2 regions of the Streptomyces sp. NPDC059828 genome follow, and region 2 is predicted to be linked to the other one. Evidence: riboswitches for the same ligand, from Rfam matches in the RefSeq annotation. Region 2 holds a riboswitch; the other holds the start of a gene.
What was found. A riboswitch is a leader RNA that binds a small molecule or an ion and turns the genes downstream of it on or off. The one in region 2 is predicted to bind guanidine.
Positions count from the first base shown of each region.

Region 1: another riboswitch for guanidine. It lies ahead of ACFV6V_RS15220 (DMT family transporter); the one in region 2 lies ahead of ACFV6V_RS22140 (MBL fold metallo-hydrolase).

Region 1 covers NZ_JBHWIW010000021.1:38,279-53,857, reverse strand. The annotation lists gene ACFV6V_RS15250 (DUF445 domain-containing protein) at 4-1,347, opposite strand; gene ACFV6V_RS15245 (DUF1707 domain-containing protein) at 1,459-2,139, opposite strand; gene ACFV6V_RS15240 (ATP-binding cassette domain-containing protein) at 2,237-3,244, opposite strand; gene ACFV6V_RS15235 (ABC transporter permease) at 3,260-4,063, opposite strand; gene ACFV6V_RS15230 (ABC transporter permease) at 4,056-4,856, opposite strand; gene ACFV6V_RS15225 (transglycosylase domain-containing protein) at 5,060-7,396, shown strand; gene ACFV6V_RS15220 (DMT family transporter) at 7,506-7,826, opposite strand; guanidine-III (ykkC-III) riboswitch at 7,858-7,919, opposite strand; gene ACFV6V_RS15215 (co-chaperone GroES) at 7,988-8,326, opposite strand; gene ACFV6V_RS15210 (DUF3618 domain-containing protein) at 8,382-8,702, opposite strand; gene bcp (thioredoxin-dependent thiol peroxidase) at 8,845-9,312, shown strand; gene ACFV6V_RS15200 (HNH endonuclease signature motif containing protein) at 9,415-10,101, shown strand; gene ACFV6V_RS15195 (HNH endonuclease) at 10,098-10,754, shown strand; tRNA gene ACFV6V_RS15190 (tRNA-Leu) at 10,813-10,888, shown strand; gene rdgB (RdgB/HAM1 family non-canonical purine NTP pyrophosphatase) at 10,943-11,545, opposite strand; gene ACFV6V_RS15180 (hypothetical protein) at 11,587-11,964, opposite strand; gene rph (ribonuclease PH) at 12,060-12,797, opposite strand; gene ACFV6V_RS15170 (glucose PTS transporter subunit EIIB) at 12,815-13,105, opposite strand; gene ACFV6V_RS15165 (universal stress protein) at 13,102-13,518, opposite strand; gene ACFV6V_RS15160 (APC family permease) at 13,520-15,082, opposite strand; gene ACFV6V_RS15155 (MBL fold metallo-hydrolase) at 15,191-15,579, opposite strand, start outside.
Region 2 covers NZ_JBHWIW010000038.1:36,115-51,693, reverse strand. The annotation lists gene ACFV6V_RS22190 (NUDIX domain-containing protein) at 87-716, shown strand; gene ACFV6V_RS22185 (tetratricopeptide repeat protein) at 1,068-3,047, shown strand; gene ald (alanine dehydrogenase) at 3,211-4,326, shown strand; gene ACFV6V_RS22175 (ParA family protein) at 4,868-5,893, shown strand; gene ACFV6V_RS22170 (hypothetical protein) at 5,878-6,474, shown strand; gene ACFV6V_RS22165 (segregation and condensation protein A) at 6,531-7,661, shown strand; gene scpB (SMC-Scp complex subunit ScpB) at 7,709-8,365, shown strand; gene ACFV6V_RS22155 (pseudouridine synthase) at 8,365-9,426, shown strand; gene ACFV6V_RS22150 (DUF6493 family protein) at 9,504-10,898, shown strand; gene ACFV6V_RS22145 (1-aminocyclopropane-1-carboxylate deaminase/D-cysteine desulfhydrase) at 11,145-12,158, opposite strand; gene ACFV6V_RS22140 (MBL fold metallo-hydrolase) at 12,300-13,178, opposite strand; guanidine-III (ykkC-III) riboswitch at 13,191-13,258, opposite strand; gene pnuC (nicotinamide riboside transporter PnuC) at 13,404-14,063, shown strand; gene ACFV6V_RS22130 (AAA family ATPase) at 14,060-15,142, shown strand; gene ACFV6V_RS22125 (NUDIX domain-containing protein) at 15,147-15,579, shown strand, end outside.

The sequences.
Region 1 (15,579 bases), on a different contig from region 2:
GGGTCACGCGCCCAGCGCATGTGCGACCGTGTAGATCGCCAGGCCCGCCAGCGCACCGACCACCGTGCCGTTGATCCGGATGAACTGGAGGTCGCGGCCGATATGGGCCTCGATCTTGCGTGAGGTGTGCTCGGCGTCCCAGCTCGCGACCGTGTCGCTGATCAGGGATGTGATCTCGGTGCGGTACGTGGTGACGACGTACACCACGGCCTCCTCGACCCACCCCTCCAGCTTCCGCTGCAACCGTCCATCCGTGGCCAGCCGGGCGCCGAAGGCCATGAGGGAGGTACGGGCGCGCAGCCGCAGCTCGCTGCGTTCGTCGTCCGCGGCAGAGATGATCATCGTACGCACGGAGGCCCAGGCGGAGGCGATGATGTCCTGCACTTCGGAACGCGCGAGGAAGTCCGACTTCATACGCTCCACCCGCACACGGGTGTCCGTGTCGGCCTGGAGATCGGCGGCGAAGTCGGTGAGGAAGCGGTCGATCGCACCGCGCGCGGGATGGCCGGGAGAGTCACGCATCTCAGTGACGAAGCGCAGCAGCTCCTTGTAGACCCGCTCGCCGACCTTCCGGTCGACGAATCGCGGGGTCCAGCCGGGCGCTCCCCCCTGGACCGCGTCCATCACCGAGTCGGCGTGGAACACCAGCCAGTCATGGGCGCGGGCGCAGATCAGGTCGACACCGCGGTGGTGGGCGCCGTCGGCGACGATCTTGTCCAGCGTCTTGCCGATGCCCGGGGCGATCTCAGCCGCCTCCGCGCGACGCGTGATCGCCTCACCGACGACCGCCTGGACATCGGAGTCGCGGAGCACCGTGAGTGCGCCGCGCAGCGCCGTGGAGAGCTCCGATGTCACCCGGTCCGCGTGGGCGGGCTCGGCAAGCCACGCACCGACCCGGCCACCTAGTTGGAGGGACCGCAGCCGGGCCCGTACGACATCGGCCGAAAGGAAGTTCTCGCCGACGAATGAGCCGAGCGAGGCACCGAGCTGATCCTTCTTGTTGGGAATGATCGCGGTGTGCGGGATGGGAATGCCGAGAGGGTGTCTGAACAGCGCGGTGACCGCGAACCAGTCGGCCAGCGCACCGACCATGCCCGCCTCGGCCGCCGCCGCCACATAGCCGGGCCAGCCCTCGATCCCGGAGTTCTTCGCCCACGTGGCGAGGACGAAGATCACCGCGACGAAGAGGAGCAGCCCGGTCGCGGTCAGCTTCATCCGTCGCACCCCGCGGCGCTTCTCCTCGTCGGCGGCGGTGTACGCGAACGAGGCGAGCGGCGCGACCCTGGTCCCCGCAGCGGCGCGGGTGCCCGCTGGGGTGTCCGGCTGGGCGCCTTCAGTACGTTTCATCCGCTCCACCCGTCCGCGTATGTATCGTCCCTTCCCTACCTGACCTACTCCCGGGGCGCATGTCGAGTTCCCGCGGCGGGCCCTGAGTAACCCTGAACGGTCACCTAGGGGCTATTCCAGGCGGCCCCGCGACCGGCGCCGCTCACGCCTCTCCAGGCGGGCGCGGCGGCGGGCCTCCTTCAACCGGAGCTTGTCGGCCTTGCGGAGCTTGCGCTCGACGCCGACACCGCCCAGCAGGGCGAAGCCGGTGATCGTCACCCGTGGGGCGTCCGGAGCGATCTCGGGGGCGACGGAGCGGTGGTTCTCGGCGAATCCGCCCATGAGGCCGAAGCCATGGACGTCCACGTGCAGGTCCGGGGGCACGGTGATCTCGACACCTCCCATGATCGCTATGCAGCGGATCACGGTCTCCCGGTCCTCGAAGCTCGCTTCGCGCAGGTCGATCTCCCCGCCGGCCTGCACGACGACGGCGGTGAAGAGGCGGCCGATGGTCCAGGTCCCCTTGCGCCCGAAACCGCCCCAGAAGGCGAACGCCCCGCGGGAGCTCGCGGGCCTGCCGATGCGCTGCGACCACGGCGCGTCGCCGCCCACCGGCGCCACCACCGGGGAGGAGGGCCGGCTCGGCACCGGTGCCGGGAGGTCCCGTACCAGGGGCTCCAGTTCCCCGTGGGTGCGCGCCTTGAACGCGGCGTCCAGGCGCTCCCCGAACTCCTCCATGTCGAGCCGACCCTCGGCGACCGCCTCGCGCAGACGCTCGGCGACACGCTCCCGCTCGGCGTCGGAGGCACGCATCTCACGCATCTCACCCGTCTGGGCCGTCTCACCCGTCTGGACTGTCTCACGCGTCTCGCGTCTCTCCGGAAGATCGCTTGTCATACGAGAAGCGTAATCAAGGGGTGGGGGCTCGAACACGCTGCTGCGCCGCCCCGTCGGCTCCTGTCTGGTACACCATCTTCGCGATCACGGTCTCGATGTCCGGTTCCCGTACGGACAGGTCCTTCAGCGGATAGTCCGACGCGATCGCGGCCACGATCGGAGCCGCCGACTCCGACGCCGGGAACGCCAGCCACTGCCGGGGGCCCTCCACCCGTGCCGTACGGGCCCCGGGCACCTCGATCGCCGGCAGCTCCCGCTCCAGGTCCACCACCAGCGTGCGCTCGCTCGCGCCCACCTCGTGCAGTCCGGCCAGATCACCGTCGTACACCAGCCGGCCGTGGTCGATGACCATCACCCGCCTGCACAACTGCTCGATGTCGGTCAGATCGTGCGTGGTGAGCAGCACCGTCGTGCCCCGCTCGGCATTGAGCTCCCGCAAGAACTCCCTCACCTTCGCCTTCGACATGACATCGAGGCCGATGGTCGGCTCGTCGAGGTACAGCACCTCGGGGTCGTGCAGCAGCGCCGCCGCGATGTCACCGCGCATCCGCTGCCCGAGCGAGAGCTGCCGTACGGGCACGTTCAGCAGCTCGCCGAGGTCCAGCAGCTCCACACAGCGGTCGAGGTTCTCGCGGTAGCGGGTGTCGGGGATGCGGTACATCCGGTGGACGAGGCGGTACGAGTCGATCAGCGGCAGGTCCCACCAGAGGGTGGTGCGCTGCCCGAATACCACCCCGATCCGCCGGGCGAGCCGGGTCCGTTCGCGTGCGGGGTCGATCCCGGCGACCCGCAGCCGGCCGCCGCTGGGCGTCAGAATGCCCGTCAGCATCTTGATGGTGGTGGACTTCCCGGCGCCGTTGGGGCCGATGTAGCCGACCATCTCGCCGCGCGGCACCCGGAAGGAGATACCGTCGACGGCCCGCACCTGTGTCTTCTCCCTGCGCAGCCGGCCGGCTTTACGGCGGACGTCGAAGACCTTTTCGACGTCCTCCAGTTCGATGAGAGTCTCCGTGGGCTTCATGGATTCCACAGCGCATCAGCTCCCGGTACTGCGGTAGGAACGAAGACCCGCCCGCCAGGCCACCCCGGCGAGCGCACAGCACCCCACCGCGACGAGCGGCGGGGTGAACGCCAGCCAGCCCGGCAGGTCCAGCGGATAGGGCCGTCCCAGGACATGGAGTCCCGGCAGCCAATTGACGAAGGCCAGGGGCACGACGAAGGTCACGCCCCGCACGAGGTCCTTCGCGAACAGCGTCGGCGGGTACTGGAGCAGGGTGTTTCCGCCGTACGTGAACGAGTTCTGCACCTCGGCGGCGTCCTGCGCGACGAACTGGAAGGCCGCGCCCGCGACGAAGACCGACGAGAAGATCGCCGTACCGCTCAGCACCATCAGCGGCACCATGGCGGCCTTCAGCGGAGTCCAGGCGATGTCCAGGGTGAGGAGGGCGTAGCCCAGGACCAGCAGCCCTTGGAGGATGCGGCCGAGACGGCGCAGTGCGAAACGGTCGGCGGCCACCTGGGCGAGCACCGGCGCGGGCCGCACGAGGAAGGTGTCCAGCGTGCCGTCGCGCACCCGGCGGCCGAGCCGGTCCAGTGCCCCCATCAGCAGATCGGTGAGGCCGAAGGCCGTCCCCGCGGCCCCGTACAGGAAAGCGATCTCGGGCAGCGTGTACCCGCCGAGCTCGTCCACGTGCGCGAACATCAGCAGGATCACGGCGAAGTCGAAGCCGGTCGCCGCGAAGTTCCCGAACGCCGTCATGACGAATGACGCCCGGTACGTCATGGTCGAGCGGATCCACATCACGGCGATCAGCACATAGGCCCGCAGCGCGTCAGCCACCCTGGACCACCACCTTCCGGGTCGCGGCCGACTGCACCAGCCGCCCGGCCGCGAGCAGCGCCACCGCCCAGCCGGCCTGGAAGGCGTACGCCCCGGCCAGCGCCCAGCCGGTGTGCTTGCCGAGGAAGATGTCGGCCGGCACCTGGAGCAGCGCGGACCAGGGCAGGACCTGCGCCACCTCTCCCAGCGCGCCGGGGAAGAGGGTGAGGGGCAGCAGCATCCCGGAGAAGAACATCCCGGCGAGCCACACGATGTTCAGCACGCCCGTGCCGTCCATCAGCCAGAAGGCGCACAGTGCCACCAGATAGCGGACCGCGAAGCTCACGACGACGCCGAGCACGACGGAGAGCAGAAACGCGGGCCAGACCAGCAGTGAGCCGGGCAGCGCCAGATCGAAGGCGAGCCCACCCGCCACCATCGGGATGACACCCCGGCCCAGCAGATGGAACGCGGCGCGACCCAGGTCCCCGGCCAGCCACCACAGTTGGAGGTCGACAGGGCGGTAGAGGTCGATAGCGATGTCACCCGTGCGGATGCGCTCCATGAGCTCGTCCTCGAAGCCGCCTCCGAGCATCGCGCAGGTCATCAGGAGGGCCTGGCCCAGCCACACGTAAGTGAGGGCTTCAGGAAGGTCGTACCCGCCGAGGTTCGGGCGTTCACCCCACAGGGCGATATAGGTGTACGCCACGATGAAGCCGAAGACCGTGTTGGTGAACACTCCCGCGGCGGTGGCCACTCGGTAGGTCGCGTAGCGCCGGAACCCGCCTGCGGCCACGACCCCGTAGAGCCGCATACAAGCCTCCTCAGGTCATGGGGAGCCAAAGCGCCCGACCCTAGCCCAAAGGGATCTGCCACGCGACCGTATTCGGATCGGTGGTACGGGGGTTATCGGCGCGAGAAGGACAAGCGGGGCAGTATGGGCACAACGGGCCAATAGCCCGAAATGACCCAGTAGAGCAGCGTCCGCGACCAACGGGCCGAGGAGTCCCCACCGACATGAGCGACGAGCAGGCGAGGCAGCGAGTCACGGACCCCCCGGACCACGCTCAGGGAACGGGGGGTACGGCGGGCACGGGAAGCAGAAGCGGCAGACCCCGCCCGCCCCGCACCGGACTGCGCCGTCTCGTTCCCACCTGGCGGATGCTGTGCGGCGCGTTCCTGGTCGGCGGGCTGCTCCTCTTCGGCGGCTTCATCGCCGGATACCTGCTGGTCCACATCCCACCGGCCAACGCCCTGGCCGTCGCCCAGTCCAACGTCTACTTCTACGCGGACGGCACCACCCAGATCGTCCGGGACGGCGAGATCAACCGGGAGAACGTCGAGCTGGCGCAGGTGCCGCGAACAGTCCAGCACGCCGTGCTCGCCGCCGAGGACCGGGACTTCCACACCGAACGGGCCGTCGACCCCCAGGCGATGATCCGCGCCGGCTGGAACACCCTCACCGGCAAGGGCAGACAGTCCGGCTCCACCATCACCCAGCAGTACGTCAAGAACTACTACCTGGGCCAGGAACAGACCATCACCCGGAAGGTGAAGGAGTTCTTCATCGCGATCAAGCTGGACCGCGAGGAGAGCAAGAGCCACATCCTGAAGGGCTACCTCAACACCAGCTACTTCGGGCGGAACGCGTACGGCATCCAGGCCGCGGCCATGGCGTACTACGGCAAGGACGTGTCCGAGCTGGACACCGCGGAGGGCGCCTACCTCGCCTCCCTGCTCAACGCTCCCAGCGCGTTCGACGTGACGACCCGCCCCGAGAACAAGCCCGCCGCACTCGCCCGCTGGAACTACGTACTCGACGGCATGATGAAGGAGCACTGGCTCGACCCGGCCGAACGCGCGGCCATGACCTTCCCCACGCCGGGACCCGCACGCCCCGCGACCGGGCTGTCGGGACAGCGCGGCTACGTCGTCCAGGCCGTCGAGGACTACCTCGTCGGCCACGGGATCATCGACGACAACACCCTCGCGCACGGCGGCTACCGGATCGTCACCACCCTGCAGAAACCGAAGCAGGACGCTCTCGTCAGAGCCGTCGACGACCATGTGATGACCCACCGGAAGGCCGGACGGGCCGCCGACCGCAACGTCCGCGTCGGCGGCGCCTCGATCGATCCGGCCACCGGAAAGGTGGTCGCGATGTACGGGGGGGTCGACTACACCCGACAGTTCGTCAACAACGCGACACGCCGGGACTACCAGGTCGGCTCCACCTTCAAGCCGTTTGTCTTCACGGCCGCCGTCGAACACGGCTCCCGCACCGAAGACGGCCGCCGGATCACCCCCGAGACGCTGTACGACGGCACCGATCAGCGCGAGGTGCAGGGCCCCGACGGGCCCATCGGCTACGCCCCGGAGAACGAGGACAACCGCTCGTACGGCCCCATGACGGTCAGCGCCGCCACGGACTCATCGGTGAACTCGGTGTACGCCCAGCTCGCGCAGGACGTCGGCCCCGCCCGGGTCAGACGGACGGCGATCGCCCTCGGCGTCCCGCCCGGCACCCCCGACCTGACGGCATATCCGTCCATCGCGCTCGGCGTGGCGACCCCGAGCGTCCTCGAGCTGGCGGAGGCGTACGCGACCCTCGCCAACCACGGGAGGCACGGCACGTACTCACTGGTCGAGAGCATCTCCAGGAGCGGCGAGGAAATCGAGCTGCCGGACAGGGAGACCGAACAGGCCATCAGCCGGGAGGCCGCCGACACGACCACGCTGATGCTCCGGAGCGTGGTGGAGGAGGGCACGGGCGCCGCGGCGCAGCAGGCGGGGCGGCCCTCCGCCGGGAAGACGGGCACGGCGGAGGACGACAAGGCGGCGTGGTTCGCCGGCTACACACCCGAGCTGGCGACGGTCGTCGCCGTGATGGGCCAGGACCCGGACACCGGGGTGCACAAGCCGCTGTACGGGGCTCTGGGGTACGCCAGGATCAGCGGCGGCGGGCCCCCGGCCCGGATCTGGGCGCAGTACACGGCGGACGCGCTGAAGGGTAGGCGGGTCACCGACTTCGACCTGCTGCTCGACGAGGAAGCGGAGGAGGAACTGACACCGGAGGGGCCCTGGTCTCTCGACGACGAGCCTTCCGGACGTGAGCGGTTCGACGAGGGAGACCGGCGCGAAGGCGACAGCCGGGACGAAGACGACACCGAAGACGACATCGTCCCGATGGCACCACCGGCCCCGGGCCGCGCCACGAACCACCCATCCGCGGAAACGGGCCGCGCACCGCGCCGGCCCGCCCCGGGGCATACGGCTCCGAGCCGAGGCCTCCCGGCACAGGGGCGCACCGACGGCCCCTGGACGGGCCTCCCCGCGCTGCCCCCCGGACGGTGACGGGGGCAATCCGTACCTCACAAACAGCGCCGTCGCCCGCGAGCCAGGCCGGATTTCTCCACCACGTCCTGACACCACGGGTCTGACACCACGGGTCTGACACCACGGCCTAATGCCCCGAGGTCGCCTTCAGACCCACCACGGCCACCAGAAGCAGCACGACGAAGAAGATCCGGGCGGCGGTCGCCGGCTCCCCCAGCACGACCATGCCGAACACCGCCGCACCGGCCGCACCGATGCCGACCCAGACGCCGTACGCCGTACCGATCGGCAGCGTTCTCGCGGCACAGGACAGGAGGAGCATGCTCGCGACGATCCCGGCAGCGGTGAGGACACTGGGCCACAGCCGGGTGAATCCATCGGTGTACTTCATACCGATCGACCAGCCGACCTCGAGCAGACCGGCGAGCAGCAGCAGGACCCAGGCCATGACGGGCACCTCCGAGACGAAGCGGAAACGGGGTGCGTCGTCTTTGCCAGCCCGGTACGGCGCGTCTCGTCGGGTACGGACCACCGTAGCAACGCCGAGGAGGGCCCGGTGACCATGGTCACCGGGCCCTCCCGGGCATATCGTCGCCGGAGATGCCGGCGCTACAGATACAGCCCCGTCGAGTCCACGCCGCCCTCGAACCGGTCGGCCGCCACCGCGTGCAGATCACGCTCACGCATGAGGATGTACGCGACCCCGCGCACCTCCACCTCGGCCCGGTCCTCCGGGTCGTACAGCACCCGGTCACCCGGCTCCACCGTGCGGACGTTCTGCCCGACCGCGACCACCTCGGCCCAGGACAGCCGACGGCCGACGGCGGCGGTGGCCGGAATGAGAATGCCGCCCCCGGAACGCCGCTCCCCCTCCGGGGCGTCGGACCGGACCAGCACCCGGTCGTGCAGCATCTTGATCGGCAGCTTGTCGTGCGTGTTCTCGCTCACAAGCACGAACCTACCTGCCCAGGCCCGCCCCGCACCTCGCCGGGGTCACAGCCGGTCACACCTTCCGCTTCCTGGTGGACAGCGCCAGCAGACCGACGACCCCCACGACGGCGAGGGCCACCGGCACCACCCGCTCGAGCCGGGGCGCGCCGTCGTGATGCACAAAGCGCGCCCTCACATCCGTGAGCAGCCGGTTCGCGGCGACGAACGCCCGCCCGGCCGTGTGGTCGACGGTCGCGGCGACCCTGGCCTTCGCATCCCCGATGATCGTCTTCGGGTGCACCCGTACACCGATCTCATCAAGTGTCTCGGCCAGCAGGTCTCGGCGGCGGACGATATCCGCCTCGATCTGCGCAGGGGTCCTGGAATCCGACACTGCGCCGCCTCCGTGGTCGTATCCGTATGTCTTCGTCAAGTGCTACGTCATCGACAGTCTGTCAGCTCGACGCACGCCACACCCCATGGCACCCCTATTACGCTCGGTGCCGTACGCCTGTCCCCTCTGAGGAGAACCGAGAATGAGCGAGCGACTCCAGCCCGGCGACACCGCCCCGGACTTCACCCTGCCCGACGCGGACGGCAACGAGGTCTCGCTCGCCGCCCACAAGGGCCGCAAGGTCATCGTCTACTTCTACCCCGCCGCCCTGACCCCGGGCTGCACCAAGCAGGCCTGCGAATTCACCGACAACCTGGACCTCCTCGCGGGCGCCGGCTACGACGTCATCGGCGTCTCCCCGGACAAGCCGGAGAAGCTCGCCAAGTTCCGCGAGAAGGAGAGCCTGAAGGTCACGCTGGTCGGGGACCCGTCGAAGTCCGTCATGGAGGCCTACGGCGCCTTCGGCGAGAAGAAGCTCTACGGCAAGACGGTGACCGGGGTGATCCGCTCGACGATCGTCGTGGACGAGGACGGCAAGGTGGAACGGGCGCTGTACAACGTCAAGGCCACGGGGCATGTCGCCAAGATCATCAAGGATCTGGGCATCTGAAGTCCTCCCGGGGATGGTCACGCCCCGCGGGGGCGTGACCATCCGACAACCGGTTCGTTACTCCGTGCGAGGCCACGAACACGCAGCCGGAACGGAGGGGCGATGCCGGTCAGTCCGTACACGCGCGAGCGCCTGGCGGAGGCGGCACGGTCGTCGAGGACGCTGTCCGAGGCGCTGACGAGGCTGGGGGTCGATCCGAAGGGCGCGTCGCGACGCTACATACATGACCGAATGAAGCGGCTGGACGTGGACACCTCCCATTTCGAGCGCGAGGGGACGCGGTGGACGAGGGACGTGCTCGAACCTGTGGTTGCCGCCTCGACAAGCGTCACTGAGGTACTGCGACGCCTGGGCGTCGAGGTCGTCGGCGGTCACCACACGCACATCAGCCGACGCATCGCGAGGTACGCCATCTCCACGTCGCACTTCGCCCCACCGCCCCGAGCTGGGCAGCGGCTCCGCCGGAGCCCGCAGGAACTGCTGGTCGAGCAGGAACCCTCACGTGCACGCCGGATCCCTGGCGATCGCCTCAAGCGGGCGCTGATGGCCATGGGTACTGCGGAGCGCTGCTCGCTCTGCGGTACGGCACCAGTCTGGCGAGGCCGTCCGCTGCCCCTGGAGGTGGACCACATCAATGGGGACTGGCGCGACAACCGCGCCGAGAACCTGCGGCTCCTCTGCCCCAACTGCCATTCCACTACGGACACCTACCGCGGGCGCGGCAAGGCAGGCAGGCAAGCGGCCGGAACCGATGGGCGAACCGTCCCCAGCGAGGACCGCGCTCGATGAGCCCATCCAATCGCTACACACGTGAACTGCTGGCCGAGGCGGCTCGGTCCTGCCACGACATGGACGAGGTCATCGCTTTCTTGGGCACCCGCCCATACGGGAACTTGAAGCGGTACTTGATGGAGCGTTTGGCCCACTACGGCATCGACGTCTCGCACTTCCCCCGTAACCGTCGCTACCGGCGAGGCGGCCCCCGGCCTTCCACTGGAGAACTTCATCAGGCGGTGGCGGCTGCCGTCTCTCTCACCGACACGCTTCGTCGCCTCGGTCGGCCGGACAGCACGAGCCAGCGGACTCTACTGAAGGCGTGGATCGCCGATGACGGTCTGGACACCACGCATTTCCTGGGACAAGGACACCAGAGAGGCAAGCCGGGCCCCACGGCCCGGCAAGTGCAGGACGTGCTGGTCAAGCACGATAGGGAACGCCGCACACGGACGGCGCACCTGCGTCGCGCGCTTCAGGAGGTGGGGGTGGCTGATGAATGCGGCGAGTGCGGGACCGGCCCTGAGTGGTTCGGGCGTCCAATGACCTTGGAGATCGACCACATCAATGGTGACTGGCGCGACGACCGCCGGGAGAACCTGCGGCTGCTGTGCCCCAACTGTCACGCGACGACCCGTACCTGGTGTCGCGGCACCACTCGACACTGACAGCGCCGACCACTCGCTGTCGGGATTGACTTCGCCCAGTAGAGTAGGTGCGTTGTCTGCGTCCGTACGCCAAGGGCTGAGCGGCGATCTTTAGGTGGTCGTGTTTGTCGGTTCGAATCCGACCGGGCGCACCAAGTCCGAAGGCCCGGCGCGCCTACCGCGTGCCGGGCCTTCGTCGTGTGTCCGCCTCAGCCCAGCAGTTCCCTGACCACCGGTACCAGCGCCCTGAACGCCTTCCCCCGGTGGCTGATCGCGTTCTTCTGCTCCGGGGACAGCTGCGCGCAGGTGACGTCGTAGCCGTTCGGCTGGAGGATCGGGTCGTAGCCGAAGCCGTTGGTGCCGACCGGGTCATGGCGCAGTGCGCCCATCAGGCGCCCCTCGACCACGCGTTCGGTGCCGTCCGGGAGGGCGAGTGCCGCGGCGCAGGCGAAGTGGGCGCCGCGGTGGGCGTCGGGGATGTCGGAGAGCTGGGCCAGCAGCAGGTTGAGGTTGGCGGTGTCGTTGCCGTGGGTGCCGGCCCAGCGGGCGGAGAGGATGCCGGGGGCGCCGCCGAGGACGTCGACGCAGAGGCCGGAGTCGTCGGCGATGGCCGGGAGGCCGGTGGCGCGGGCGAGGGTGTGGGCCTTGAGGAGGGCGTTCTCGGCGAAGGTGACGCCGGTTTCCTTGACGTCGGGGATCTCGGGATAGGCGTCCGCGCCGACGAGGTCGTGGGTGAGACCTGCGTCGGCGAGGATCGCGTGGAGTTCGGTGATCTTCCCGGCGTTGCGGGTCGCGAGGATCAGGCGGGTCATGGGCCCAGTATCTCCAAGGCAGCCGCGGGGATGGCCGGGGTTCAGGGGGTGCAGACCTTGCCGATCTCGGCGGCGGCGTCCGTGATGGGCTGGATGTCCGGGGTGTTGTCGCCGTTCTGGACGGCGGTGCGGACGTTCTCGACGCCCTTGCTGAGGTTGTCGACGGCCGTGGCAAGGTCCGCGTTGTCGGTGGTGTCCTTGAGGTTGCCCAGTTCCTGGTCGATGTTGTTGAGGGCCTCGTTCAGCTGGGTGGGGTCGTTGCTCGCGCTGGACACCGCCTGCGAGAGGTTGTCGACGCTGGTGGCTATCGCGTCGGCGGTCTTCACACAGTCGAGCGCTTTGTCGACCGCACTGCATCCGACGGCTCCGGTGAGCGCGACGGCGGTGACGACGGCGAGTGCGATTCTGCGGCTGCGCATGGAACGTGGTCCTCCCCTGGATACGGACGGGCGTACGGTTCGGCCCGTACGCCCGTGTCCTTGACGACGCCGCCGGGGGCGTCTTTGGTTGCGCTTTACCGTTCGAGGGTGCGGGCCAGTGCCTCGGTCTGGAGTGCGGCGAGGTCGGCGCAGCCGCCGGTGGCCAGGTCCAGGAGGGCGTTGAGCTCCTTGCGGTCGAACGGCTCGGCCTCGGCGGTGCCCTGGACCTCGACGAAGCGGCCGTCACCGGTGCAGACCACGTTCATGTCGGTCTCGGCGCGCACGTCTTCCTCGTAGCAGAGGTCGAGCAGGGGGGTGCCGTCCACGATGCCGACGGAGACGGCGGCGACGGTGCCGGTGAGGGGCTGCCTGCCGGGGCGCACGAGCTTCTTGCCCTGGGCCCAGGTGACGGCGTCGGCGAGGGCGACGTAGGCGCCGGTGATGGCGGCGGTGCGGGTGCCGCCGTCGGCCTGCAGTACGTCGCAGTCGAGGACGACGGTGTTCTCGCCGAGGGCCTTGTAGTCGATGACGGCGCGCAGGGAGCGGCCGATGAGACGGGAGATCTCATGGGTCCGGCCGCCGATCTTGCCGCGTACGGACTCTCGGTCGCCGCGGGTGTTGGTGGAGCGCGGCAGCATGGAGTACTCGGCGGTGACCCAGCCCTCGCCGCTGCCCTTGCGCCAGCGCGGCACGCCTTCGGTCACTGAGGCGGTGCAGAAGACCCGGGTGTCACCGAAGGAGATGAGCACCGAGCCCTCGGCGTGCTTGCTCCATCCGCGTTCGATGGTGACGGGTCGGAGCTGGTCGGGGGTGCGGCCGTCGATACGAGACATGCTGCTGAGCCTAGTGCTTACATCATGTCTTCGATTTCGGCGGCGATGGGATCGGCCTCGGTACCGATGACGACCTGGACGGCGGTGCCCATCTTGACGACGCCGTGGGCTCCGGCGGCTTTCAGCATGGCCTCGTCCACCAGGCTGGGGTCGCTGACTTCGGTGCGGAGGCGGGTGACGCAGCCCTCCACCTCTTCGATGTTGTCGAGTCCGCCGAGTCCGGCGACGATCTTCTCCGCCTTGGTGGCCATGCGCTTCTCCTTGCCAGTCGGTGTCCGTGCAGGCCGGTCGGCGTGGGTCCGCGTCAGTCGGCAGCGGGTACGCACAGCACCGGGATCTTCGAGAGGTGCAGGAGTTTGTGCGGGACCGCGCCGAGCAGGGCGCCGCGCAGGGGGCTTTCGCCGTAGCTGCCGACGACGATGACCCGTGCTTCGTGGCGTTCGGCCGCGTCCAGCAGTGCCTGGGCGGGGCTCTCGTCGAGTATTTCGACGGCGGTCGTGACACCTGCGGCCGCTGCCGCGTCGACAGCGTGCGCGAGGGCGACCCGGCCGACCTGGCGCAGGGCTTCCGCGTGGGCTTGGTATTCCTCGCCCATGGCTCCGGGGGCCGCGGCACCGTAGACCAGTACGAGGGGCTCGCGGAAGGCCGCGGAGACCTCGATCGCGACGCTCAGGGCGCGTACGGCACCCGGAGACTCGTCGTATCCCAGGACGACCGGCATCTCAGGGCTCCCCGTGTGTGCCGTCGCGGTGATGGCGGTGCTGGTGTTCCGTCGCGCGCACCGCGACGGGGTCGGCCACGCTGCGGCGCTCATGCCAGAACCGCGGGGCCCGCAGCCAGCAGACGACCATGATGACCAGCCCGACGGCCGCGATGCCGATACCGATGACGAGGGGCGGTCCGAGTCCGAACCACGAGGCACCGCTGTAGGAGTTCGCGGGGTTCGCCATGTTGATGACGGACTCCACGAGCAGCCAGCCGAGAAGCACGGCGCCGATCACCGGGCCCACTCCGATGAGGAGGAGGTTGCGGATGCTCTCGGTGAGGTGGTGCCGGTAGTAGACGGCGCAGGCGATGCCGGTGAGCGCGTAGTAGAAGGCGATCAGCAGGGAGAGCGCGGTGAGGGAGTCGAAGAGGGCGTTCTCGCTGATGTGGCTGAGGACGAGGTACCAGGCGATGGCGACGACGGCGACGGCCCAGGTGCTCACGTGGGGGGTGCGGAACCGGGGGTGGATGCGCGCGAAGACGGACGGCAGGGCTCCTCGCCTGGCCATGGAGAGGCCGGTGCGTGAGGAGGGGATGATCGTCGTCTGGGTGGAGGCCAGTGCGGACGTGCAGACGGCGAGCAGCACGATCCAGTCCCAGCCGCCGAGCACCTTGCCGGCCAGCAGGGCGAAGATGAACTCCTCCTCGGACGCGTTCTCCGCCAGATAGGCGGGCCCGGCGAAGGCGACGACCGCGATGGTGACGGACAGGTAGGTCACCAGCAGGATGACCGTGGACCAGATCCCGGCGCGGCCTGGGGCGCTGGCGGAGTCCTTGACCTCTTCGGTGAGGTTGACCGCCGACTCCCAGCCCCAGTACATGAACACGCCCAGCAGCAGTCCCGCGGTCAGCGATCCGCCGCCCGCGCCGAACGGGTTGAGCCATCCGATGTCGGGTTCGATGGGGGCGAGGGGGCTGGAGCCGGAGTAGACCCGGTAGATGGCGATGACGGCGAAGGCGAGCAGCGAGACGACCTGCGCGAGGATCAGCACGTTCTGCACGTGGGCGGATGCCTCGGTGCCGATCACGCAGATGGCCGTCATCACGAGGATCACCAGCACGGTGAGGAGCTGGCGGATGACTTCGTTCTGCGCCCAGCTGTCGAGGCCCACGGTGAGCAGCCCGAAGCCGACGGCCACGTCGGCGAGTGATCCGACGACCAGCACGCCGGTCATCATGATCGCCCAGCCGCCGAACCAGCCGACCCAGGGGCCCATGGCACGGGTCACCCAGGAGAACGTGGTTCCGCAGTCCTGGTCGACGCGGTTGAGGTAGAAGAAGGCCGACGCGATGAGCAGCATCGGTACGAAGGAGGCCAGCACGACCCCGGGCGCGTAGATGCCGACGATGGCGACGACCGCGCCGATGACGGCGGCCAGGGAGTACGCGGGGGATGTGGAGTTGATGCCGATGACCAGCGCGTCGAGGAATCCGATCGCGTTGTGCTTCAGCTCTCCCGGCGCGTCCTTGCTGTGCGAGCTGGGTGGAGGCGGGCGGGTGTCCGCGACGTCATCGGCCATGTCTCCTCGCAGGACGATGTGGCAGATATGTCCGTCATTTCAGTCCTTGCGGACTGTGGGTGAGTTTATCCGGACGTTCCGCGATACCGCTCGCTCAGGGATGGCGACTCAGACTTCGTAGACCGCGCCCGGGACCGCCAGCTCCGCCGGGCCGTCGTACACGGCGCGGGCGTCCGCGAGGTTCCGCTCGGCGTCGGTCCACGGCGGGATGTGGGTCAGCACGAGCCTGCCCACTCCGGCGCGGGCGGCGTGGGCCCCGGCCTCACGTCCGTTGAGGTGGAGGTCGGGGATGTCCTCCTTGCCGTGGGTGAAGGCCGCCTCGCAGAGGAAGAGGTCGGTGCCGGTGGCGAGGTCCACGAGGGGGTCACAGACTCCGGTGTCACCCGAATAGGTGAGCGATCTGCCGCCGTGCTCCAGCCTGATGCCGAAGGTCTCGACAGGGTGGGCGACCTTCTCCGTGCGCACCGAGAAGGGGCCGATCTCGAAGGCGCCCGGCT
Region 2 (15,579 bases):
CACGTGAGGCAGAAGAACTAACGTGGACCGGGGTACGGGCAGGCTCCGTACCCCGGTTCCGGCGCTTTGGGAGGACGCATATGACCATGACCATCAAGGACACCCCTGAGGAGTGGCGGGTCACGGCGACCGCGGTCCCCTTCAAGGGCAACAAGACAAGCGTCCGGACCGATGATGTGGTCATGCCCGATGGTGCGGTGGCGCGCCGCGACTACCAGGTCCACCCGGGCTCCGTAGCCGTACTCGCCCTCGACGAGTCGGACCGGGTCCTGGTGCTGCGCCAGTACCGGCACCCCGTGCGCCAGAAGCTGTGGGAGATCCCGGCCGGGCTGCTTGACGTCCCCGGGGAGAACCCGCTGACGGCCGCCCAGCGCGAGCTGTACGAGGAGGCGCACGTCAAGGCCGTCGACTGGCGGGTGCTGGTCGATGTCTACACCACGCCGGGCGGCTGCGACGAGGCGGTACGGGTCTTCCTCGCCCGCGACCTCTCCGAGGTCGCGGGCGAGCGCTTCCAGGTCTCCGAAGAGGAGGCCGACATGGAGCTGGCCCGGGTGCCGCTCGAGGACCTGGTACGCGGAGTGCTCGCGGGGGAGCTGCACAACAACTGCCTGGCTGTGGGCGTGCTCTCGCTCGCCGCCGCGCTGGCGGGCGACGGGGTGGAGTCCCTGCGCCCGGCCGAGGCTCCGTGGCCCGCCCGGCCGTTCGAAGCGTCGTAGGCACCAGGCGCCCGGTGGGACGATCGGCTGATCCGATCGAGGGAACCGGGCGCACGCGCCGCAGCGCTCCCCTGAGTCCGGCAGACGGCTGATCTACGCTCGGAGCGCCCACGCGGGGAACCTCCGGTGGGTTCGGCTCGTTCAGCGGCGGACTGGAGCGTGGGCCATGAGGGAGCAGGCGTGGATGTGAACGGCCCTTCGCCGGACGGCTCTTCCCCGGACGGCCCTGCGTCCGGGAGTCCGGCGCCACCGGCGGAGCGGTTCTCCGGTGCGGGGCCGGCAGCGCAGGGGACCGCAAGCCGCACGGCTGGGCAATCCACGGGTGGGCAATTCATCGGACGCCAGCGTGAGTTGAAGTCCCTGCGGGCCGATATCGAACGGGCCGGCCTGGACACCCTCTCGGGCCGCAAGGAACCACGCGCCAGGGTGCTGCTCGTGGCCGGGCGCCCCGGCTCCGGTCGGAGCGCTCTCGCCGGTGAGCTGGCGAAAGGACTCGCGGGCGACTACCCCGGGGGAATGCTGCGGGCGCGTCTCGTGGAGCCTGGCGGAGCCGCCGTACCCACCGAACGCACCGCACGCGACCTCCTCGGCGCCATGGGCGTCACCCCGTCCCCGGGTGCGGACGAGGACGAGCTCACCGGGATGGTCCGCGACGCGCTGGCGGAGCGGCGCTGTCTGCTCCTACTGGACGACGCCCGTGACGCCGAACAGGTGGACCCGCTCATCCCCGACAACCCCGGCTGTCTGGTCGTCGCCGTCGCCCAGGGGCCGCTCACCGGAATCCCGGATGTGCGGCCCTGCACGGTCGGGGGCATGGACCCGAAGTCGGCGATCGAACTGCTGGGCCGGTTCACCGGCGAGGTACGGATCACCGTCGACCCGCAGGCGGCGGAGTCCCTGGTCGAGCTGTGCGGGGGCCAGCCCGCCGCGATGGTGCTGGTCGGCGGCTGGCTCGCGGCCCGTCCGAACGCCTCGGTCGCCGACGCCGCCAAGAGGCTGCGCGGGCTGCCGGACGATCCCGAGCAGCCTGTCGGCGTCCGGCCGCTGGCCAAGGCCTTCCAGCTGGTCCATGACTCGCTGTCGGCGCCGGCCGCCCGCATGCTGCGACTGCTCGTCCTGGCCCCGGCCGGGCTCGTCGACCCGAACACAGCCGCCGCGCTCGCCGGGTGCTCGTTCGCGGACGCCGGGCTCGCACTGGAGGACTTCGCCTCGCTGGGACTGCTGAGGGCGCGTGGCGACATGCCCGAAGAACCTCGCGAACCGGATGAAGCGAGCGAATCGGACGGCGAGCTGTACGAGGTGCCCGGCTGTCTCGCCGCGCTCCTGTACGAGGCGATGACCGAGCATGACCGGCCCGCCGAGATCCAGCTCGCCCGCGCCCGGATGCTGGAACGGACCGTGCGGCTGCTGCAGGCGTGCCGGGCCGTCACCGAGCCCGAGGGCTCCGATGCCCGCCGCAGGCTCGCCGGTCTACCGCGCACCCTGCGTTTCTCCGGGCCCGGGGCGGCCGAGGCCTGGCTGCTCGCCCGCCGTCACGCGCTGTCCGCCGCCGCGCGGCTCGCCGTGGCCGACGGTGAGCTGGACACCCTGGCCCGGCGGCTGATCGCGGCCCTGGTCCGCGCCCTCGTCGCCCATCGCGGACCGGAGTCCGCCGCGCCCGAGCTGTACGAGCTGCACCGGCTCGTCCTGGACATGGCCGAGCGCCGCGGGCTCCACCGGGAGCAGGCCGCGGCGCTGCTGAACCTCGCCGACCTCGACGTGCAGATGGGCCGCACCGACGCCGCGCTGCCGCGCTACCGGTCGGCTCTGGACGCCGGACGGCGGGCGAACGATCCGTATGCCATAGGCCGTGCGATGGAATCCGTCGCCGGTGCCTACCAGGAGCTGGAGGACTGGGAGAGGGCCGCCGACTGGTACGGACGTGCGCTCTCACAGAGGCTTGCCAGGGGAGAGCTCGCCGACGAGGCACGGCTGTACGGCCGTCTCGGTGCCGTGCACATCTATGCGGGCCGCTACGGGGACGCCCTGCGTGGCTGGCGGGCGGCGGCGGCCGGATACCGCCGACTCGGTGATATGCCCGGTCACGCACGGGCGTTGAGCGAGGTGGCGCGGGTCCAGGAGTACGCCGGCCGACCCCGGGAAGCGCTGCGTACCTGCGAGGAGGCGGTGGCCTGCGCGCGGCGTGCCGGGGACGTGCGGTTGCAGGCCGCGCTCCAGCTCAGGCTGGCCGACACGCTCGACCGGCTCGGCGACCCCACCGCGGCCCGGCTGCATCGCACCGCTGCTGAGGAGCTCCTGGAAACCGAGGCCCCTGGCCTGCGAAATCCGTAGTGGTCTGCTCGAAGAATTTTGCTTTGCAAGGCTAGACAGCGCGAACTCCTTCATTAGACTGGCTCTGCCGGGCGTCGTCCTGGCTCCCACCGGTGTGCCGCGCATATCCGGGTAAGTATGGAAATGCATAAAAAATCCCCCTGAGCCAAGGACCGTGATCGACGTGAAGGTCGGCATCCCCCGCGAGGTCAAGAACAACGAGTTCCGGGTGGCCATCACCCCCGCCGGAGTGCACGAGCTGGTGCGCAACGGCCACCAGGTCGTCATCGAGGCGAACGCTGGTCTGGGCTCCTCGATCACGGACGAGGAGTTCGTCGGGGCCGGTGCGCAGATCCTGCCCACCGCCGACGAGGTCTGGGCCGCCGCCGACATGGTGCTGAAGGTCAAGGAGCCCATCGCGGAGGAGTACCACCGCCTCCGCAAGGACCAGATCCTCTTCACCTATCTGCACCTGGCGGCCTCCAAGGAGTGCACGGACGCCCTCGTCGATTCCGGCACCACGGCCATCGCCTACGAGACGGTCGAGCTGCCCAGCCGCGCCCTGCCGCTGCTCGCCCCGATGTCCGAGGTCGCAGGCCGGCTGGCCCCGCAGGTCGGCGCGTACCACCTGATGCGCCCGGTCGGCGGCCGTGGTGTGCTGCCCGGTGGCGTCCCGGGTGTGACCCCGGCCAAGGCCGTCGTCATCGGGGGCGGAGTCTCCGGCTGGAACGCCACGCAGATCGCCGTCGGCATGGGCTTCGACGTGACCCTGCTGGACCGCGACATCAACAAGCTGCGCGAGGCCGACCGGATCTTCGGCACCAAGGTCAAGGCCGTCATGTCCAACTCCTACGAGCTGGAGAAGGCCGTCCTCGACGCTGATCTCGTCATCGGCGCGGTGCTCATCCCCGGTGCCAAGGCCCCGAAGCTGGTCACCAACGAGCTGGTCTCCCGGATGAAGCCGGGGAGTGTCCTTGTCGACATCGCGATCGACCAGGGCGGCTGCTTCGAGGACTCCCGTCCCACCACCCACGCCGAGCCGACCTTCAGGGTGCACAACTCGGTGTTCTACTGCGTCGCCAACATGCCGGGCGCCGTGCCCAGCACCTCCACCAACGCGCTCACCAACGCCACGCTCCCGTACGTGGTGTCGCTCGCGAACAATGGCTGGGTCGAGGCGCTGCGGCGTGACCCGGCGCTGGCCAAGGGGCTCAACGTCCATGAGGGCCAGGTTGTTTACCGGGAGGTCGCCGAGGCGCACGGCCTCGAGACCGTGGAGCTCGGCACCCTCCTCGGCTGATCCCGCGCAGGCAAGCGGCCGACAACGACGGCCAATCTGTCAATACAGGTCGTCAACATCACACATCCGGCCGGACCTTGATGAACAAGGTCTGGCCGGATGTGTGTCCGGACACGATGCGATGACGCCCAACTCGCCTCGAACGCAACGCTTCAGCCGTTTCGCGCAGCCGTGAAAAGTGCGGACCGGGCTCCGTGCGCCCTTGACATGGAGGGGTTCGGTTGCCGACACATCGGGCCGGGTCCGGCGGATTGTGTTGCTGCGGAGCGGTGACACGCCATAGAGTCGCCAACCGTCGGCATAGTGCCACGCTGACCTATCGATAAGTTTCCTGGTCACGTCCAAGGAGGTAAGACGACTTGTGAATGAGTCGACATTTTCTCCCGGGGGTGGTCACACGGGATTCCCGCCACCGCGCCCCGGGGGCGTGGGGGCACCCCCGGCCCAGGACCAGGGTGCTGCGTCCGGGCACGAAGCTGTCGGCTCCGTCGCTGTCCGAACCTCCGGGACCCACCAGCACACGACGACGACAGCCCACACGATGAAGATGATGGACGGCCAACACGTGAACGCCACGGCCGGCAACGAGAGTGGCCGAGAGTCCACCCACTTCGCCGACTTCGACGGGGTGCCCGAGGGGCACTTCTACGACCCAGACGCCGAGTACGAGCCCGACCCCGAGTACGCGGCCACGCTCGCGCCCGACGCGGCCCGCCAGCGCCGCGAGCGGATCGGCCCCACCGGGCGGCCGCTGCCCTATTTCCCGATCCCGGGCCCGCTGACCGATCACGGCCCCGCGAAGATCATCGCGATGTGCAACCAGAAGGGCGGCGTCGGCAAGACGACGTCGACCATCAATCTGGGCGCCGCGCTCGCCGAGTACGGGCGGCGTGTCCTGCTCGTCGACTTCGACCCGCAGGGAGCCCTGTCGGTCGGCCTCGGGGTGAACCCGATGGAGCTCGACCTCACGGTCTACAACCTGCTGATGGAGCGGGGGATGGCCGCCGACGAGGTCCTGCTGAAGACAGCGGTGCCCAACATGGACCTGCTGCCGAGCAACATCGACCTCTCCGCCGCCGAGGTGCAGCTGGTGAGCGAGGTCGCCCGCGAGTCGACCCTCCAGCGCGCCCTGAAGCCGCTGATGCAGGACTACGACTACATCGTCATCGACTGCCAGCCGTCCCTCGGCCTGCTCACCGTCAACGCCCTGACGGCGGCTCACAAGGTCATCGTGCCGCTGGAGTGCGAGTTCTTCGCGCTGCGCGGTGTCGCGCTGCTGACGGAGACCATCGAGAAGGTCCAGGAGCGGCTCAACCCCGAGCTGGAGCTCGACGGCATCCTCGCCACGATGTACGACTCGCGCACGGTCCACAGCCGCGAGGTACTGGCGCGTGTCGTCGAAGCCTTCGACGACCACGTCTACCACACGGTCATCGGGCGTACGGTGCGCTTCCCGGAGACCACGGTCGCGGGCGAGCCCATCACCACGTACGCCAGCAACTCGGTCGGTGCCGCCGCCTATCGCCAGCTCGCCAGGGAGGTGCTCGCCCGGTGTCACGCCGAGTGAGTCTGCCCGGAGCCGACGAGCTGTTCCGTACGACCGGGGGCACGGCGCTCCAGCCGTCGTCCCCGAGGCGGGGGGCGACCGCGGCCAACGGGGAGGCGAGGGTGCCGGCACCGGCAGCCTCGGCGGAGGAGCCCCCGGCCGGTGCGTCGGCCCCGGCCGGCCCGTCCTCTTCGGCGGGGGAGGAGCACGCCCCGGCGGCGGAGGAGACCGAGACGGCCGTGCCGCGCAGCCGGGGAGCCGCCGCGGAGAGTGAGACCGCGGCGCCGACCGCCCAGGCATCCCCGGGCACGGGGCGTGCCGCAGCCGCTGCTGCTCCGGCCACGGGGGCGGCCCCCAAGCGCCGCGGGCGCGGCACCAACCGGCGTCCCAGCGGCCGTGAGCGCCACGACGAGAAGATCACCGTCTATGTCTCGGCCGAAGAGCTGATGGACCTGGAGCACGCCCGTCTGGTGCTGCGCGGGGAGCACGGGCTCGCCGTCGACCGGGGACGCATCGTGCGCGAGGCGGTTGCCGTCGTGCTGGCGGATCTGGAGTCCCGCGGCGACGCGAGCATCCTGGTGCGGCGTCTGCGCGGTCGCTGACGGGGTAGCCTGCGCGCGCCCGAACCTTTTCCGCACCCTGGACACCCTGGACCGTGATGTCCCCGACCGATGACCCTGCCGCCCCCGCTGCGCGCGCGTCGCGCCGCGTGCTGGGCCGCGGCCCGGGCGCGTCCGGGCCGCGAACGATGGACCCGCCTCCGCTCGCCCCCGCGCCTCCCGAGCCGGTGGAGCCTCCTGCCGCGGTGGTACCGCAGCAGGACCCGGCCGTGGTGACGGGGGCCCCGGAGACGGGAACGGCAGCGGAGACGGGAACGGCAGCGGAGACGGAGTCACCCGGCCGGGATACCGCCGAGGTGGCGGTTCCGGCCCCCGGAGAGCACGAGCCCGGCGAGCGCGAAGCGGGGGAGCAACGGGCCGCCACGGCCGACGACGGACGCTTCACCGTGCGGCTGGCCAACTTCGAGGGCCCCTTCGACCTGCTCCTCCAGCTGATCTCCAAGCACAAGCTGGACGTGACCGAGGTCGCCCTGTCCAAGGTCACCGACGAGTTCATGGCCCATATCCGGGCCATGGGACCCGACTGGGACCTCGACCAGACCACCGAGTTCCTCGTGGTCGCGGCGACCCTGCTCGACCTGAAGGCGGCCCGGCTGCTGCCCGCTGCCGAGGTCGAGGACGAGGGTGACCTGGCACTGCTGGAGGCGCGGGACCTGCTGTTCGCACGGCTGCTGCAATACCGTGCCTACAAGCAGATCGCGGAGATCTTCAACGGCCGGCTGGAGGAGGAGGCCAGGCGCTACCCCCGGACCGTGGGCCTCGAGGACCACCACGCCGAGCTGCTCCCCGAGGTCGTGATCAGCATCGGCGCGGAAGGATTCGCCAGGCTGGCCGTCAAGGCCATGCAGCCGAAGCCCAGGCCCCAGGTCTATGTGGACCACATCCATGCGCCGCTGGTCAGCGTGCGGGAGCAGGGCGAACTGGTCGTGGCCATGCTGCGGGAGCGCGGCAGGGTCAGCTTCCGCGAGCTGACCGAGGGCGCCGACGACACCCTGACCGTGGTCGCCAGGTTCCTGGCGCTGCTGGAGCTCTATCGTGACAAGGCCGTCGTCCTCGACCAGGAGGACGCCCTGGGGGAGCTGACCGTCACCTGGGCCGGTGGTGATTCCACCGCGCAGGTCACCGACGAATTCGACCGTGCCCCCGAGATCGCGGAGGAGAAGGCGTGAGCGACGTGGACCTGGACCCCGCCGTGGACACGGGCCCGAGCCCCGCCGTGGACGCCGACCTGAGCGGCGCAGGCGACCCGGCTTCCGGAGATCCCGAGCCGCCGCTCAAGCCGGCACTGGAGGCGGTCCTGATGGTGGTCGACGAGCCGGCCACTGAGGAACACCTGGCCAAAGTGCTCGAACGGCCCCGCAGGGAGGTCGCGGACGCCCTGCGTGAGCTGGCGGACGAGTACACCGTCCAGGGGCGCGGCTTCGAGCTGCGGCTGGTCGCGGGCGGCTGGCGCTACTACACCCGCCCCGAGCACGCCGCCGCCGTCGAGCGCTTCGTACTCGACGGGCAGCAGGCCCGGCTGACGCAGGCGGCCCTGGAGACCCTCGCCGTGGTCGCCTACCGGCAGCCGGTGAGCCGGTCCCGGGTCTCGGCCGTACGCGGAGTGAACTGCGACGGCGTCATGCGCACCCTGCTTCAGCGCGGTCTGGTGGAGGAGGCGGGCGCGGAACCCGAAACAGGTGCGATCCTGTACAGGACGACGAACTACTTCCTGGAGCGGATGGGCCTGCGCGGCCTGGACGAGCTCCCCGAGCTCGCTCCGTTCCTTCCGGAGGCGGAGGCGATCGAGGCCGAGACCCTGGAAGGGGTTCCGTCGTTCGATCCGGATGCTCCGGACGCAGACGATGACGACACGACGACGACGGAACTTTGATGCGAAGCAGCGGCAGGAACAGCAGCGGACGCGGTAACAACCGGGGTGCCGGTAACTCGCGCGACGACAAGCAGAAGCGCGCGGGCAAGCCCCGTCCCGAGGAGCGCCGCTACGACGTCGGAGGGTCCGCGTCCGAAGGCCCCCGCAAGGGTCGTGGCACGGCCGCCCGGGGCGGCGCCAAGGGCGGGCCCAAGCAGTCCGCGCAGCAGCGCGGTGGAGGCGGTCGCACGGCCCCGTCCCGTTCGCGCGAGTACGAGGCGCGCACCGAGGAGCGCAACCGCGCGCGTTACGCGGACAAGCCGGAGATCAAGACCCCCAAGACCTTCCCCGGCGCCGAGCAGGAGGGCGAGCGGTTGCAGAAGGTGCTGGCCAGGGCCGGCTACGGCTCGCGGCGTGCCTGCGAGGAGCTGATCGACGCGGCCCGGGTCGAGGTCAACGGCTCGATCGTGGTCGAGCAGGGCCTCCGGGTCGACCCGGAGAACGACGAGATCAAGGTCGACGGACTCACGGTCGCGACTCAGTCGCACCAGTTCTTCGCGCTCAACAAGCCCGCCGGTGTCGTCTCCACCATGGAGGACACGGACGGCCGCCAGTGCCTCGGCGACTACGTCACCAACCGTGAGACCCGTCTCTTCCACGTCGGCAGGCTCGACACCGAGACCGAGGGCATCATCCTGCTCACCAACCACGGCGAGCTGGCCCACCGCCTCACCCACCCCAAGTACGGCGTCAAGAAGACCTATCTCGCGGCCATCCAGGGTCCCCTTCCGCGCGAGGTCGGCAAGCGCCTCAAGGACGGCATCCAGCTCGAGGACGGGTACGCCCGCGCCGACCACTTCCGGGTCGTGGAGCAGACCGGGAAGAACTACCTGGTCGAAGTCACCCTCCACGAGGGCCGCAAGCACATCGTGCGCCGCATGCTCGCCGAAGCCGGTTTCCCGGTCGACAAGCTGGTGCGCACCGGCTTCGGGCCGATCGCGCTGGGCGACCAGAAGTCGGGCTGGCTGCGCAGGCTGACCAACACCGAGGTCGGCATGCTGATGAAGGAAGTCGGCCTCTGAGCCACCCACGGCCCTGAGTTCCTGGGGGCTCTCGGCGAACAGGCGCGTTGTCGGTACCGGCGGATAGCCTTCGGCACATGATCGAGGGGGAATCCACCGCGATGCCGCTCGGCCTGCTGGCCGAGGAGGTCGCGGACCTGTGCGCCCGGGACGACAGCGATGTGCCCGCCTTCGAGCGGCTGCTCGACTCCGTGCTCTTCTGGGGGTTCCGCGACCCCGCCGCGCTGGTCGAGGCGCTGTCGTCCGGTGCCGGAACGCCCGTTGGGGCGGCCCGGCACCCGCTGGGCGGCGGACGGCTCCTCCGGCACATCGTGTCCCACGGCCTGAGGCCGGGTCTTGCCGGTGGGAGTGGTGGTTCGGGATGGCTCGAGCTGTGCCAGCACCAGGCGACGGACTATGCCTTCGGCGCACGTACGGGTGAGCTCGTCCAGCGGCTGCGCACCGGCGACGCGATACCGTGCCTGCTGTCGCGGCCGAGCAGACCCGGCGGGGCCGTGGAGCCGCAGGACCTCGTCGCCCGCCTTGCCGCCCACCAGCGTGCCGGTGTCCGGCCCGGTGCGGCCGATCTGGGTCTCGCGCTGCTGCGCTGCGGCGGCGGTCCAGTCGCGCCTGACGTACTGCGGGCGGCGGAGAAGCTGGAGCTTCCCGAGGGCCCCCGCGTGGCGGCCTGGCTGCGGCAGGGCGGCCTGCCCCGGCCGGGGTCCTGGCGCGAGCGCGAGGCGGGCGAGCCGCAGCGGCCGAGCAGGCGCCGGGGGTACCGGATCGGGCGGCGGGTACTGATCGGGACGGAGGCCATCGAGGGGCGGGGGGAGTTCCCCCGGCGTTTCTGGTCGCTGTTTCGGGCCTACGAGCCGCACATCTCCTGCCCGCACTCCGGTCTGCACTCCCGTGACGCGCATGCGGCCTCGGTGCTGCCATGGCATCCGGAGATCGTCGCCGCCCGGCAGCTGGCGGAGGTGGCGTCGGTCGCCGACCAGGACGGCCGCAGCGGGGCGGAGTTCCTCCCGGCGCTGGCCGCGAGCGAGGGCCCTGCCGGTCCCGCCGTGCATCTGGCCCTGGCCTACGGACTCGCGGCGGTGCCGGAGGCCGACCGGCTGGCCGCCGCCCGCGCGCTCGTCACGCTTGCCGACCGGGGCGGGTTGGACGGGGCCCTGCTCGGTCGCGAGATCGCCGAACTCGTCGGTCTGGGCACCCTGAAGGTGCCCCAGCTCACGGACTCACTCCGTGCCGCGGGCGGGACACCGGGAGGCGCGGCTCCGGTGTGGAACGTCATGGCCGCCGCCCTTCCCGGGCTGCTGACCCACACCAGGCCGCAACTGCACGGTCCGCTGCTCGCCATAGGGGCGGATTCCGCGGGGCTGTCCGGGGCGCGGGGCACCATCCCCGAGGTCGCTGCCATTGCCGAGCGGCCGGGCTCCTCCCAAGTGGTCCGGCAGGCCCGGAGGCTGCGGGACTCCCTGGCGGGCGCCTGAGGAACGTCCGTGCCGACGGGACGGAGCGGATGTCATCGCACGGGCGTGGATATCGCGCCCTGGTCGCCGACCGGCACACCTCATGGGGATGGCGCGCCGCACGACCGGCTTGAGGTGCTTCAGCGTGCTGCCTCAGGGCTGGGCCGAGGCCGTCGGCCAAGCCGGACGATGCCGGTGGGGCCCCGCCGGACTGCCCATCCGATGTACTGAGAGCTGCCGGTCCAGGACAAGCCGCCCCGTGCGAGCTCAGTCCGTGTCCCGGGGCCCGTGGGTCTGGAGGAAGAGCACCGGCCCGCTGCCGAGGCGGCCTTCTTCCGCCATGGCGATCAGCGCGGCCAGAGCCTTCGCCGTGTAGACGGGTTCGAGCCCGAGCCGGCTCTCGCTCTCGGCGGCGAGGCGCAGCGCGCCGAGGGCTTCCGGAGTGCTGTGGCCGTAGCCGGGGCCCAGCCAGTCCCGCACCATGGTCACGTCGTCCGGGGTGATCCCGGTCGCCGGAAGGTCCGCGCCGCGCTCCCGCAGCAGTCGTCCGGTCCGCTGGGCCAGGGCGGCGATGGCTGGTGCGTCGAGGCGCAGGGTGTCGTTGACGACCACGCCCACGACCCGGGTGCGCTCAAGGCCCGCGAGCCGAAGACCCAGTGCCAGTCCGGCTGCGGTGCCGCCCGAGCCGACGGCGGTGACGACATGGGACGGCTCGGGGAGGTCCCCGGCGGCCACCTGTGCCGCGAGCTCGAACGCGGCCTCGGCATAGCCGAGGGTGCCGACCGGGGCCGAGCCGCCCGCGGGCAGGAAGTACGGCAGTCGTCCGCCGCGCGCATGGCGCAGGAAGAGCCAGGGGGCCGCCGCGACGGTGCGCGCCTTGGTGTGGGTGAAGTGCAGGGCGGCGCCCGACCGCCGAAGCCGCCGCAACTGCTCCCGCACATGGTCGTCGACCGGCTGGTCGATCAGGGCCAGTGCGGTGTCCAGGCCCTGCTCCCGGGCGTAGAGGGCGGTCGCCAGGCCCCAGTTCGTGCCGAGCCCGCCCACCGTGAGGATGGTGCGCGCGCCCCGGCGGCGTACATCGGGAAGGATCCACTCCAGCTTGCGGACCTTGTTGCCGCCCCATCCGCCCGAGCCGTATCCGCTCTCGTCCTTGCACCACAGCGTCACACCGCGGGCGAGCCCGGTCAGTTCGCGTACGGGCGTCGGCCCATCGCCGAGCGGCACATGGGGGAGGGAGGCGGCGAGCCGCGGATACCGGTGGTGCAGCAGCGGCTTGTCCATGCCTGGTGACTCCCGTCCCGGGGTTCGCCCCGGCGCTCCCGGGCCGGGCACAGCGTACTGACGCCGTTCACGGAGCGGTACGGCGCCGACGGAGGCGTGGACGCACGCCCCGAGCGACGGGACCCGGCCTGTTCGTGCCACTCATTCGCTGGGGCACAGCACGAAGAGCGGGAAGGCACGGCGGCCGGGCCGGCCGCCGCACTCCTCCAGCGCTGCGCGGATGTCGCGCAGGTGGCCGGTGGTCATCTGCAGTGGGGGCTCGTCGGGCTGGTACACGGTGCGGATCGGGTAGTCCACGCCCGGTTGCCGGGTCATCTCGATGTGGCAGCCGAGTACGTGGGTGACCGTCCGGTGGTCGCAGAAGTCGATCAAGCGATCGATCGTCCGGGTGAACGCCTGCCAGTCCTTGATGTAGAGCCGACCCGGGTAGACCGTGTCGCCGGTGAGGAGGAACCCGGCCCACGGGTCGTAGAACGTGACCGCCGCCTCGTGGTGACCCGGGGTGGCCAGACACTCCAGCACCCGCCCCCCGAGGTCGACCTCCGCCACGGCATCGGGGCGTTCGGCGAATCCGAAGTACGGCCAGGCGGTGACCGGATCCGCGCCGACCACCGTGGTGCCGGGACGATCGGCGAACTGGCCGTCGCCCGCGATGTGGTCACCGTGCGGATGGGTGTGCAGCACCAGCAGCTCGTACCCCTCACGGGGGTGACGGGCCAGCCAGGTCTCAATGAGCTCGTCGACCACCGGGCGCAGGGGGAAGAACTCGGCGGAAGCGGTGGCTCCGGTGTCGATCAGCAGCACCCGGGCGTTGCCGAACAGCAGGAACAGGAAAGGCGCTTCGTAGTCGATCGCCATGTTCTGCCGGAGGACGAAGGTGTGCTCGTCATAGGCGTGGACCTGGATGTCCGGGTCGGTGTTGTGCTTGGCCGACGGCGAGCCGTGGATCCAACGCACATCCAGCGCACGAGGCCTGGGAGTCGCTCCGGTGAAGTCGATCAGAGAGGTGTGGGCACCCATGGCGATCCCTTGAGTGCGTCGTCTTGGCGGGCCGGGTACGGCGCACATCTCGTCCGGGGCAGACACATATGAGCCTCCACGGCGAGGTTAACACGCACCATCGGGCCGATCAGGCGCCCGTCGCGGCCTCGAAGCAGGCCCAGGGACGGGTTGCCGGGTCCGCATCGTGCTTGCCCAGCCACCCCTCCCGCTTTATAGTCAGGATGACTCTTAAGGGGGATGGTCGTGGACCTGGCAGATGTGCTCGAACCGTTGCAGCGACCGCTGTTCACGCTGCTCGGCACCCCGGTCAGCTGGACCGAGGTGCTCGGTTTCGGAAGCGGCGCGCTCTGTGTGTGGCTGGTCGCCCGGCAGCACATCGCCAACTGGCCGATCGGCATCGCCAACAACGCGCTGTTCATCCTGCTGTTCACGCAGGCAGGCCTGTACGCCGATGCGGCGCTCCAGGTCGTCTTCATCACCCTCGCCGCATACGGCTGGTGGACCTGGGCCCACGGGGGTGGACCAGGCTCCGACGCCCTCCCGGTACGACGCACCACGCGTGCCGAGTGGACATGGCTGCTCGCGGCGGGGGTGGTGGGCACTCTCGGCTTCACACTGCTGCTGGACCACGTCACCGACTCGACCGTCCCCTTCTGGGACGCCCTGACCACCGCGCTCTCCCTCATGGCGACCTACGGCCAGTGCCGCAAGCGGCTGGAGTCCTGGTGGCTCTGGATCGCCGCGGATGTCGTCTACGTGCCTCTGTACGCGTACAAGGAGCTCTATCTCACCGCGCTGCTCTACGCCGGGTTCCTGGCCCTGTGCGTCAACGGTCTGCGCTCCTGGTCGCGGGAGCAGATGGCGGCGCAGGCGCCGCGCCCGATGGAGGCGACGGCGGCATGAAGCGCCACGGACACGGGCTTGTGCTCGGCAAGTTCTATCCGCCGCACGCCGGGCACCACCATCTGGTGCGCACGGCTCGCGACCGCTGCGAGCGGCTCACCGTGCTGGTCTGCGCCGCGTCCGTCGAGTCGATACCGCTCGAGGACCGCGTGGCATGGATGCGGGAGGTGCATCCGGACGCCGACGTCGTGGGGGCCGTGGACGACATCCCCGTCGACCTCACCGACCCTGCCGTCTGGGACGCCCACATGGCGGTCTTCCGCGCCGCAGTACCCCGGCGGGTGGACGCCGTCTTCACCTCGGAGCCCTACGGCACCGAACTCGCCCGCCGCTTCCGGGCCGAGGCCGTCTGTGTCGACCCCGCCCGCACGGTCTTCCCGGTGTCCGGGACCGCCGTGCGCAAGGACCCCGTGGGCTGCTGGGACTTCCTGGAGCCGCCCGTGCGCGCGGCCCTGGCACGACGGATCGTGGTCCTCGGCGCCGAGTCGACCGGCACCACCACACTGGCCCGGGCGCTCGCGCGGCAGCTCAGGGCACGCGGGGGGATCTGGTCGCGCACCGGCTGCGTACCCGAGTACGGCCGGGAGTTCAGTGAGCAGCGGCTTGCCCGGCTGCGGGCCGAGCGACCCGGTGCCACCTGGTCCGATGTCAGCTTCCGCACCGAGGACTTCCCGCTGATCGCACGGCGGCAGGCAGCGCTCGAGGACGCCGCGGCCCGCACCGGCTCACCCGTGCTCATCTGCGACACCGACGCCTTCGCCACGACCATCTGGCACGAGCGCTACATGGGCGGACCCAGCGTCGAGGTCGAGGAGGTCGCGGCGCGCGGAGGACGTGCCGACCTGTGGCTGCTCACCGACCACCGGGATGTGCCGTTCGAAGACGACGGGCTGCGTGACGGAGAGCACCTCCGGCCCTGGATGACCGGGCGCTTCGCCGAGCGGCTCACCGCCACCGGGCGGCGGTTCCTCACCCTGAGCGGCCCCCATGAGCAGCGGCTGGCCACGGCACTCGCCGCCGTCGACGCGCTGCTCGCCGACGGCTGGCGGCTCGCCGATCCGCTGCCGGAAAGGCGGTGAACGGATGCCTGACTCCACTGGGGCACACGACCCGGGCGCATACGACCCGCACGCCTTCCCGCCCTTCGCGGTCACCGTCGACCTCGCCGTCTTCACGGTTCGCGACGGACAGCTCCACGTCCTCCTGATCGAGCGGGGCCAGGACCCCTACAAGGGCGCCTGGGCCCTGCCGGGCGGCTTCATCCTGCCTCACGAGTCCGCCGGCCGTGCCGCCCGCCGTGAACTCGCCGAGGAGACCGGGCTGTCCGAGACCACGGTCGCCGCACTGCACCTCGAACAGCTTCGGACCTACAGCGATCCGGACCGCGACCCCCGGATGCGGGTGGTGTCGGTCGCATACGCCGCGCTCGTCCCGGACCTCCCGGAGCCGCACGGCGGCGGCGACGCCGCACACGCGCAGTGGATCCCCTGGGCCGGCCACGGCCCGCTCGCCTTCG